2 regions of the Bacillus sp. FJAT-27231 genome follow, and region 2 is predicted to be linked to the other one. Evidence: riboswitches for the same ligand, from Rfam matches in the RefSeq annotation. Region 2 holds a riboswitch; the other holds the start of a gene.
What was found. A riboswitch is a leader RNA that binds a small molecule or an ion and turns the genes downstream of it on or off. The one in region 2 is predicted to bind S-adenosylmethionine.
Positions count from the first base shown of each region.

Region 1 (5,318 bases), 750 kb from region 2:
TTGCCGCTTTATTGCTTCACAATGCTCCATTTGAGTCTCTAGGAATTCCATTTGCAGATATTGCTCTTTGGGTTGCGGCATTCTTTACTATTTGGTCTGGATGGGATTATTTCTATCTTAACCGAGGCGTGTTTAAACATTCAAAATAAGAGAAAAAGCTGTTCCGAAGTAAAGAGTCTCGTCATCTATAGGATTTAACGTCTAACACGATGCTATAGAGAAGAGGCTCCCACTGTTGGAGCAGCTTTATTTTTAGGAAAGCCCTGTTACAGGGAGTGCTAATAATGGATGCATTCTCAAATTCCTCGCATTTAAATGAAGAGGGGGACGATCATGCCTTGTGTACATGAATTCGGCATACTGGATGCGGTTGATAGCCGGAAAAACTACGATGATTATGATCCTCAGAAATACAATTGTATTTCTGTTGATGATGATCTTATCTTTGATTTAAATGAACAATTAGCAACGATGAAAACCTACTTTCATTCGCTTAATCGTCCAGAATATGGATTAGCTTATTGTGGGATAACGATTATTCCGCCTGAATCTTTATCCTTGTTTTATGATGTAGTGACATCCTCAACGTCTTTTAACGAATCCGCCGGTCTTAATGAGCTGGCCTCGAAAATTATACGGGCTGCAAAAGAAAAGAGGTATATGATACATTATGGGATTTGAACTTCATGCTAAGTTCATTCTTTGTTAGATTAGCAGAGGGGTAGTTTTGAGAAAGTCCTCATACATAGCGTTTCCCTTGATTATTATCAACTATCAACTTTAGGAAAGAGAAGGGATGAGAAGAATGAATGCAGAAATTATTGCAGTTGGCTCTGAGCTGCTGCTTGGACAAATTACAAATACAAACGCCCAGTTTCTTTCCCAGCAGTTAGCGGAAATCGGCATTAATGTTTATTACCATACCGTGGTTGGCGATAACGGCAACCGTGTCCTTGATGCCATTAAGGAAGCTGAAAAAAGGGCGGATTTGCTGATCTTTACAGGGGGGCTCGGTCCAACAAAAGATGATTTAACAAAAGAAGTCATTGCTTCTCATATCGGCCGTCCGCTCGTATACAATGAAGAGGCACTAAAGAGCATCGAGAGTTATTTTATTAGAACAAAACGCCCTATGACACCAAACAATAAAAAGCAGGCGCTCGTTATGGAAGGAAGTCTTGTTCTGCCAAACGATCATGGCATGGCGCCAGGAATGATGGTAAAAGGAGAAAACCATTGTTACATACTTTTGCCGGGACCGCCTCGAGAAATGCAGCCGATGTTTACTCAATATGCCAAGCCAGCCTTGTTAGATGTACTCGAGAAAGTGGAGAAGATTGAGTCACGGGTTCTAAGGTTTTTTGGTATCGGTGAATCTGCTTTGGAAACAGAAGTGGAGGATTTATTGCTTGCCCAGCAAAACCCAACGATTGCGCCGCTTGCGGGAGATGGAGAGGTAACACTCCGAATTACAGCCAAGCATGAGTCAGAAGAGACGGCCTTGCAAATGATCAAAGAAGCAGAAGAAAAAATTCTTCGTCGGGTTGGTGACTATTTTTACGGATATAATGATACAACGATTGCCCGGGAACTAGCAGAGCGCTTAAAGGAAACGTCTCATACGCTGGCAGCGGCTGAAAGTTTAACAGGAGGGCTGTTCCAAAGTGAAATGACAGCTGTTCCGGGAGCAAGTACTTTTTTCAATGGAGGCATTGTCTGCTATTCTAATCAGGCAAAGGAGAAGCTTGTAAATGTGAAAAAAGAAACACTTGCAAGTCATGGAGCTATTAGTGAGGAGTGTGCTCTTGAACTGGCAGAGAACGTCCGCCAGCTTCTAGACGCTGACTTCGGTATTAGCTTTACAGGTGTGGCTGGACCTGATGAGGCGGAAGGACAACCGCCTGGCACTGTTTGGATTGGGCTTGCTTCCAAGTATAAACAACCAAGAGCGTTTAAGCTTGACTTGGCAGGGAGTCGTGCTGGAATCAGAAAACGTTCCGTTAAATACGCATGTCATTATTTGCTAGCGGAACTTGCTGAAGATAAGTGAAAAAATTCCGAATATTATTGACTAATCTGATCAATAAGCTATATAATGAGAAACAAGGTTTAGTCATGACTTAATTAAATATAAGTACTCTTATTGAGAGCGGCGGAGGGATTAGGCCCGATGAAGCCCGGCAACCTTCAGACAATTGTCTGAGACGGTGCTAATTCCTGCAGGTAGACGAACCTGAAAGATAAGAGGAGGATCCTATAACAAACCCTCTTCTTCATAAGAAGAGGTTTTTTATATTCCTCGAATCACAAATATTTTATTAAATACATTAGGAGGGTTTGACAATGACGAACAACTGGAATAAAGAAACGATTTTACTTCACGGGGGACAGGTGCCTGATCCGGTCACGGGTGCACGCGCTGTTCCAATTTATGAAACGACTTCTTTTGTTTTTGAAGATACGGATCATGCCAATGCTTTATTTGCTTTACAAAAGCCAGGAAACATCTATACACGTATTACGAACCCAACAGTAGACGTGTTTGAAAAGCGTGTCGCTCTCTTGGAAAAAGGGGCAGCTGCCGTAGCGCTTTCTTCTGGAATGGCAGCTATCTCTTTTTCAATCTTAAACTTGGCCCATGCCGGAGATGAAATTGTAGCGGCAGCTAATTTATATGGAGGTACATACAATCTTTTTGCTAATACGCTTCCTAAATACGGAATTAATGTAAAATTTGTTGATTCGACTGATCCGGAGAACTTCCGCAAAGCGATTACACCAAAAACAAAAGCCCTTTTTGGTGAAATTATCGGTAATCCATCTTTAAATGTGTTGGATGTAGAAAAAGTAGCAGATATCGCTCATGAAAACGGTATTCCGCTTATCGTAGATAATACATTTGCTTCACCATATGGTGCTAACCCGCTTACAAGAGGAGCAGATATTGTCGTTCATTCTGCTACGAAGTGGATCAGCGGCCACGGAACAGTTATTGGTGGAGTAGTAGTAGACGGAGGAACGTTTGACTGGAATAGTGAGAAGTTTCCTGGCTTTACAGAGCCAGACGAATCCTATAACGGACTAAGATTTGCTGACCTTGAAGGACCAGCATTCGCTATTAAACTACGTGTTCAGCTGTTGAGAGATTTCGGCCCTTCTTTAAGTGCTCATAGCGCATTCTTGCTGCTTCAAGGATTAGAGACGCTGCATTTGCGTATTCAACGTCACCATGAAAATACACTTGCGATTGTAGATTATTTGAACAATCATCCGGCGGTGGAGTGGGTATCTCATCCAAGCCTTGCAGACCATCCATCCCATGAATTAGCGAAAAAGTATTTAAATAATACATTTGGCTCGATCGTCGTGTTCGGTATTAAAGGCGGACGGGAAGCAGGCAAAAAAGTGATTGACAACATTAAGCTTTGGTCACACGTAGCCAACGTTGGGGACGGCAAATCATTAATTATTCATCCGGCTTCTACAACTCACCAGCAGCTAAGCAGTGAAGATTTAGCAAAGTCAGGCACAAAAGAAGAAATGATTCGTTTGTCAATTGGATTGGAATCGACAGAAGACTTGATTGCTGATTTAAATCAGGCGATTGAAAAAGCAACGGGCGTAGCGGTCGAGGGCTAATAGGAACTAGAGTAAAATAGAAAGTTTTATAGGCTAAACATTATCTTCTCCTGCTTCTTTATGATAAAATAAAGAGGCAGGAGTTACTTTTTTCTTCTCTTTTTTCCGCTATCTCTTCTTCTTTTTTTCTAGTTTTTTATCCTAATTCTTTTTTCTTTCGGAAACAAAAAAACCGAATAAATGTTCGCTTTTTGCTTGAAATTATCTCAATAAAGAGGTATAGTTAGTATAGGTTCTGAAACAACATGTCTACGTGCATTTATTTAATAGATTGCCAATTTTAAGGAGGAATTTTAGTGAACGATCGTCAAGCAGCATTGGATATGGCCTTAAAGCAAATTGAAAAACAATTTGGTAAAGGGTCTATCATGAAATTAGGAGAACAAACGGATCGGAAGATTTCCACAAGCCCAAGCGGATCGCTCGCTCTTGATGCAGCACTTGGTGTAGGTGGTTATCCACGCGGTCGTATTATTGAAATCTATGGTCCGGAAAGCTCTGGTAAAACAACTGTAGCACTTCATGCTATTGCTGAAGTACAGGCATCTGGCGGTCAAGCTGCTTTTATCGATGCGGAGCATGCGCTTGATCCTGTATATGCTCAGAAACTAGGAGTGAATATTGATGAGTTGCTCCTTTCGCAGCCAGATACAGGGGAACAGGCACTTGAAATTGCTGAAGCTCTTGTACGCAGCGGTGCTATCGATATCCTTGTTATCGATTCAGTCGCTGCTCTCGTACCGAAGGCGGAGATCGAAGGGGAAATGGGGGATTCCCACGTCGGTTTACAGGCGCGTTTAATGTCACAGGCTCTTCGTAAATTGTCTGGTGCCATCAATAAGTCCAAAACGATTGCGATCTTTATTAACCAGATTCGTGAGAAAGTCGGAATAATGTTTGGAAACCCTGAAACAACACCTGGAGGACGTGCACTAAAATTCTATAGCTCCGTCCGTTTGGAAGTTCGTCGTGCGGAAGCATTAAAACAAGGGAACGAAATTGTAGGAAATAAAACAAAAATTAAAGTAGTGAAAAATAAAGTAGCCCCTCCGTTTCGTGTAGCGGAAGTCGATATCATGTATGGAGAAGGAATCTCCAGAGAAGGTGAAATTATCGATATGGGTTCGGAAGTAGATATTGTGCAAAAAAGTGGTGCATGGTACTCATATAATGAAGAGCGCGTAGGGCAAGGTCGTGAAAACGCTAAGCAGTTCTTAAAGGAAAATCCGGCTATTCGCCAGGAGATTATGATGAAGATCCGCCAGCATTATGGGCTGGATGCAGATTTTGTGGAAACGAATGAAGAAGAAGCAACAGAGGAGTTTAGCTTGCTTGACGAATAATCATGAGGAGCGGTGTCAAGGGGACATCGCTCTTTTGTTTTTATCTGTGTAGGGAGAAAGCAGTTGCTGGGGATGAAACCCTTGACAAGAAATTTTCACAACTATAAAATTGAGATGTATATTTTACATTTTTTTCTCTTAAAAATGGAAATTAGAAGCTGTATATTGAAATGTTGACACAATGTACCAGCCGACATGTTAAAAGCATGACAAAAGTTCATAGCAAGAGGAGGTGAAAGGATGGAACCCATTACAATCATCTCCATTTTGCTTGGCCTAATCGTCGGTGTAGTTGTTGGCTATTTTGTTCGAAAATCCATTGCAGAATCAAAGATT
Region 1 covers NZ_LFZU01000001.1:1,355,423-1,360,740, forward strand. Annotated here, with positions in the region: gene pgsA (CDP-diacylglycerol--glycerol-3-phosphate 3-phosphatidyltransferase) at 1-149, shown strand, start outside; gene AC623_RS06455 (hypothetical protein) at 334-681, shown strand; gene AC623_RS06460 (competence/damage-inducible protein A) at 806-2,050, shown strand; SAM riboswitch class I at 2,138-2,247, shown strand; gene AC623_RS06465 (O-acetylhomoserine aminocarboxypropyltransferase/cysteine synthase family protein) at 2,344-3,639, shown strand; gene recA (recombinase RecA) at 3,936-4,982, shown strand; gene rny (ribonuclease Y) at 5,223-5,318, shown strand, end outside.
Region 1: linked by a shared signal. The riboswitch ahead of AC623_RS06465 (O-acetylhomoserine aminocarboxypropyltransferase/cysteine synthase family protein) and the one ahead of AC623_RS02845 (bifunctional homocysteine S-methyltransferase/methylenetetrahydrofolate reductase) in region 2 are both predicted to bind S-adenosylmethionine.

Region 2 (5,318 bases):
TCGTTTCTTGCAACTCTATTCGCATTGGCGGCGATAAATTAGATGAGGATATTATTCAATATATCCGCAAGCAATATAACCTCCTTATCGGAGAGCGGACAGCAGAAAAAGTAAAAATGGAGATTGGCTATGCTTTAGTTGATCATGAAGAGCGTTTAATGGATGTACGCGGACGCGATCTTGTGACCGGCTTACCGAAAACCATTGAAGTAAGCTCTTATGAAATCCAAAAAGCCATTAAAGAATCTTTGCTTGCGATCTTAGAAACGATTCGCGTGACTCTTGAAAATTCCCCTCCTGAATTAAGCGGTGATATCGTGGATAGAGGAGTGGTAATCAGCGGTGGCGGTTCCTTGTTGAATGGCATGCAAGAATGGCTCAGCCAGGAAATTATCGTTCCTGTTCACCTGGCACCAAATCCATTAGAGTCTGTGGCCATCGGTACCGGACGTTCACTCCACGTGATGAAAAGCTTACAAAAAGTAACGAGCTGAAAATAATCAATACAAGAAACAGAAAAAGCAGCCTTTTCGGCTGCTTTTTTGTTAGTAAATCGTTTCCTGATAAAAATAGTTAGGTGTTTTGATAGAATTATTATATTCTTTATGGAAAACATGGACAGCCGCTGGGGATACCGGCGGAATTAACCACGTCCAATCCCCTGTTATGGCTCTTCCTTCTCGCTCTTCGTTTTGCTCAAATGTTCTAAATTGCTGAGCGGCTGTGTGATGATCGACGATACTCACTCCTGCATTCTTAAATGAGTGAAGAACAGCTATATTTAATTCAACGAGCGCTCGGTCTTTCCACATAGATGAAGCTCTGCTCATATCTAGTTCCATTCGCTCCGCAATAACAGGAAGCTGGTTGTAACGAAAATCATCTGCCAAGTTACGGGCTCCAACTTCTGTTCCCATATACCAACCGTTGAATGGAGCTGCTTTATACTCAATTCCTCCTATTTCCAGCTTCATATCAGAAATAATAGGAACGGCATACCATTTTAATTGCAGCTCGGCAAACCAATCATATTCTGGATGAACAATGGAAATTTCCTTCACTAGCTCTTTATTCAATTCTTGCAGCTCAGGTGGACGATTGCCTATTTGCACAACCCAAGGCAATAGATCAAAATCCGTCCCCTCTCCTCTCCAGCCAAGCTTTTGACACCTAGCCGTTAAGTCAATGGAAGCCGGATCACCCTTTATTCCTTCTTCTGTTTTATAGCCAGCATACCGAATCAATTGATGATTCCAAATACGAATGTCCTCTTGTCCCTCTTTGGATGGACGAAAGATAGTAATAGTTGGGCGGATTTTCCCTTCATTCGACGCAAACTCAACGTGACGGCTTAAAGCTTCAAATACCTCTTTTTCAGTTTCGGCTTTTCTTTCATCAAATACATGAAGCATTTGCCAAAATAATCGCCCAATACAACGGTTGCTATTGCGCCATGCCATTTTTGCCCCATGGCTAAGTTCTTCATACGTTTGCGTGTACGTGCCCGTTGTTTCAATTTGCTCTCTTATTTCGTGAAGACGGGCTTTCATTTCTTCGCTCGGTTTACTCAATTCCTGATAACAAACTGTAATAAATTCCTTCGCTTGCTTCCACAATTGTGTATTCATTTATTTACCGTCCTGTAAGTAGTATTTACCCACAGTATAGCATTTTTCTGCTTTCTGCTTTGTGACGACTTCTAGAACTAACTGCTGTACAAATGCTTCGGTTTTATCCTTCCACCTCGCGGCCACTGCGGTATGGCAATGCCAATTAAGATAATCATAATCCCAGAAACTTGTTCAGCGGTCAAGTGCTCGCCAACGACTAGCATGGCACCAATCATAGCGGCTGGCAGTTCTGCTGCCCCGAGAATAGTAGCCACCCCGGAATCAACGTGCGGGGTACCGAGAGCGAAAAGGATAACGGGTACAAGGACACCTAGCAGTCCAACAAGCAGCCCGTATTTCCATAAACCGCCTGTCATCGTCCCATCTACAATAAAAGCCGGTGATACGAACAATAAAGCGGTCAATAAGCCGCCAAGAGAAATGATAAAGCTTTTCTGAATAGCCGGTACTTCTGTTCCTGTTTTTCCGCTGAAGAAAATAAATAAAGCAAACATCAAAGCAGCTAAAAGTCCGGAAATAAGCCCCTTTGGATCGCTTAACAAGTTAATTCCCTCTGAAGATATTCCAGCAGCTAGAAACGTGCCAGCCCATAAAACAACAGCCGAAACAATCTTTACAGCTGACGGAAACGCTCTTAAATAAATCGATTCAATGAGAATTCCCATCCAAGTAAATTGAAAGAGCAGGACGATGGCAATAGAAGCTGACAGCTCCTGGATGCTTGTCGCATAAAAAACACCCGTTAAGCTAAGCAGCACACCAAGCCCAAGCAATGATGCGATTTGCTTAAACTGCAGCCTACTACGTTTTGTTATAATGAAAGGGATCAGCATTAGCAGAAGTCCAAAGACATATTGTGAACCTGTCATCTGGCCGGCCTGATAACCTGCATTGGTTGCCAGCTTGACGACTGAAGCTTGAAAACCATAGCTGCATGCCCCTGCTAAAATAAATAACGAATAACGAAGCTGATTCAACCTGATTCCTCCTTTATCTGTTAAAAGTATAGCTCGCTGTCTTCTGTTCGACAATCCCTCTCAAATATTCTAAATTTTCTATTGACTAATCCCACTTAAAGAGATATGATATGTTCAATTATCTTACTAAATCTATATATATTTATTCTTATCAAGAGAAGCTGAGGGGACTGGCCCTGTGAAGCTTCAGCAACCAGCCGCTAGCGGGCCTAGGTGCTAAATCCAGCAAACTGCTTTGTCAGTTTGAGAGATAAGAAGGATTAAACATTCACAATGTAAAGCCTTCTTAATTGTAAGAAGGCTTTTTCTTATGATAAGAATAGCGATTCGGAAAGGACGGAAAATATGACGTTATTAGAAAGGCTGCAAAACGAAGTACTAATAGCTGACGGGGCAATGGGTACTCTCCTCTATTCCTATGGGATTGACTTTTGCTATGAGGAGCTCAATATAGAAAAACCCGAGATTATTGAGAAAATTCATCGTGAATATATAAAAGCAGGTGCAGATGTTATTCAAACAAACACGTACAGTGCCAATGCTTTGAAACTGACAAGGTATGGAATGGAAGATCGTGTAGAAGAATTGAACAAAGCAGCCGTGCGCATTGCCAAAAAAGCCGCAGCGCCTGATCAGCGATTTGTACTCGGAACGATCGGCGGCATGCGCGGCATCCGCAAAAGCAGCGTTTCCCTCGCGGATATTAAAGCGTCCTTTCAACAGCAGGCAGAAGCCATCTTATTAGAAGAGCCTGATGGGTTCCTCCTTGAAACCTATTATGACTTTGAAGAATTAACGACCGTTTTACAGCTGCTCCGCCAAATGACAGACTTGCCTATCATTTCCCAAGTATCAATGCACGAGCCGGGTATTCTGCAAAATGGCCTTTCACTAAATCATGCTTTCAAACAGCTTGAAGCACTCGGTGCCAATGTTGTCGGTGTGAACTGCCGACTCGGCCCCTATCATACTATTCAAGCCTTTGAAGAAGTGACATTGCCTGAAAAAGCCTTTTTGTCAGCGTACCCGAATGCCAGCCTTCTTGATGTTGAAGACGGGCGTATTGTCTACGAATCGGAAGCTGATTATTTTGGCCAGGCAGCGGTGCATTTGCGCAACGAAGGTGTCCGTCTCATCGGTGGCTGCTGCGGCACAACGCCTAAGCACATTGAGGCAGCCAAAAAAGCACTCGCTGGCCTTGCACCGATTACAGAGAAAAAAGTAGTTGCTAAAAAACCGATTATTATTAAAGAGCCGGCCCCGCTAGTGGTACCGCCGCTCCATGAGCAGGTAAAGAAAGAACGGACCATTATCGTTGAACTTGATACGCCGAAACATTTAGATACGGCTACTTATATTAAGGGGGCTAAGGCTCTGCAACAAACAGGGATGGCGGCTATCACAATGGCCGATAACTCCCTTGCCTCCCCGCGCGTCAGCAATTTGGCAATGGGCTCTCTACTCAAAATGCAGCATCAGATCCGCCCGCTTGTCCACATTACATGCCGAGATCGGAACTTGATTGGCTTACAATCTCATCTAATGGGGTTACATGCTCTTGGACTTCATGATGTACTTGCCATTACAGGGGACCCGACGAAAGTTGGCGACTTCCCAGGGGCCACTTCTGTATATGATGTTTCGAGCATGGAGCTTATCCAATTAATCAAACAGCTAAACGAGGGAATTTCTTTTTCAGGCAAGCCGTTAAAACAAAAAGCAAACTTTTCCGTTGCAGCCGCCTTCAATCCAAATGTGCGCGTACTCGATCGGGCTGTGAAGCGCCTAGAGAAGAAAATTGAATGTGGGGCTGATTACTTTATTACACAGCCGATTTTTACAAAAGAAAAAATCGTCGAAGTATACGAAGCGACGAAGCATTTACCGACTCCAATCTTCCTTGGCATTATGCCACTAACAAGCTCGCGCAACGCTGAATTCCTTCATCATGAGGTCCCTGGCATTAAGCTGTCGGAAGAAACACTTGCCAGAATGAAGGCACATGAGAATGATAAAGAAGCGGCAGCACTTGAAGGGCTCGCCATTGCAAAAGAATTAATCGATACAGCAGCCAAGCTGTTTAACGGTATCTATATTATTACGCCATTTATGCGCTATGAAATGTCCATTGAATTGATCCATTACATCGAAGAATTAGATGGAAAAACGAATGAAAGAGGGATCGCTCATGTCCAAACAATATTCAATTGAACAGGAACTCGAAAAACGTATTCTTTTCTTAGACGGCGCAATGGGCACGATGCTCCAGCAAGCCAACTTAACAGAGGAAGATTTCGGCGGTGAAGAATACGACGGTTGTAATGAATACTTAAACCTTACCGCTCCTCATGTGATTGAAAAAGTTCACCGCGACTACTTGGCAGCAGGTACCGATATTATTGAAACGAATTCATTTGGCGGCACCCCTCTCGTATTAAATGAATATAGCCTCGGTGACCAGGCTTACGAGATTAACAAACGGGCAGCCGAAATTGCCCGTAAGTGTGCCGATGAATTTTCTACACCTGATCACCCTCGCTTTGTAGCGGGCGCCATTGGCCCAACAACTAAAACATTATCCGTAACAGGCGGCATTGATTTTGATACATTAAGCCAAAACTTTGAACTTCAGGCAACGGCGCTAATTGACGGGGGCTGCGATGTTATTTTAATGGAAACAAGCCAGGACATGTTGAACGTCAAAGCAGGC
Region 2 covers NZ_LFZU01000001.1:609,956-615,273, reverse strand. Annotated here, with positions in the region: gene mreBH (rod-share determining protein MreBH) at 1-494, shown strand, start outside; gene AC623_RS02855 (nitric oxide synthase oxygenase) at 546-1,628, opposite strand; gene AC623_RS02850 (EamA family transporter) at 1,706-2,608, opposite strand; SAM riboswitch class I at 2,754-2,865, shown strand; gene AC623_RS02845 (bifunctional homocysteine S-methyltransferase/methylenetetrahydrofolate reductase) at 2,954-4,819, shown strand; gene metH (methionine synthase) at 4,797-5,318, shown strand, end outside.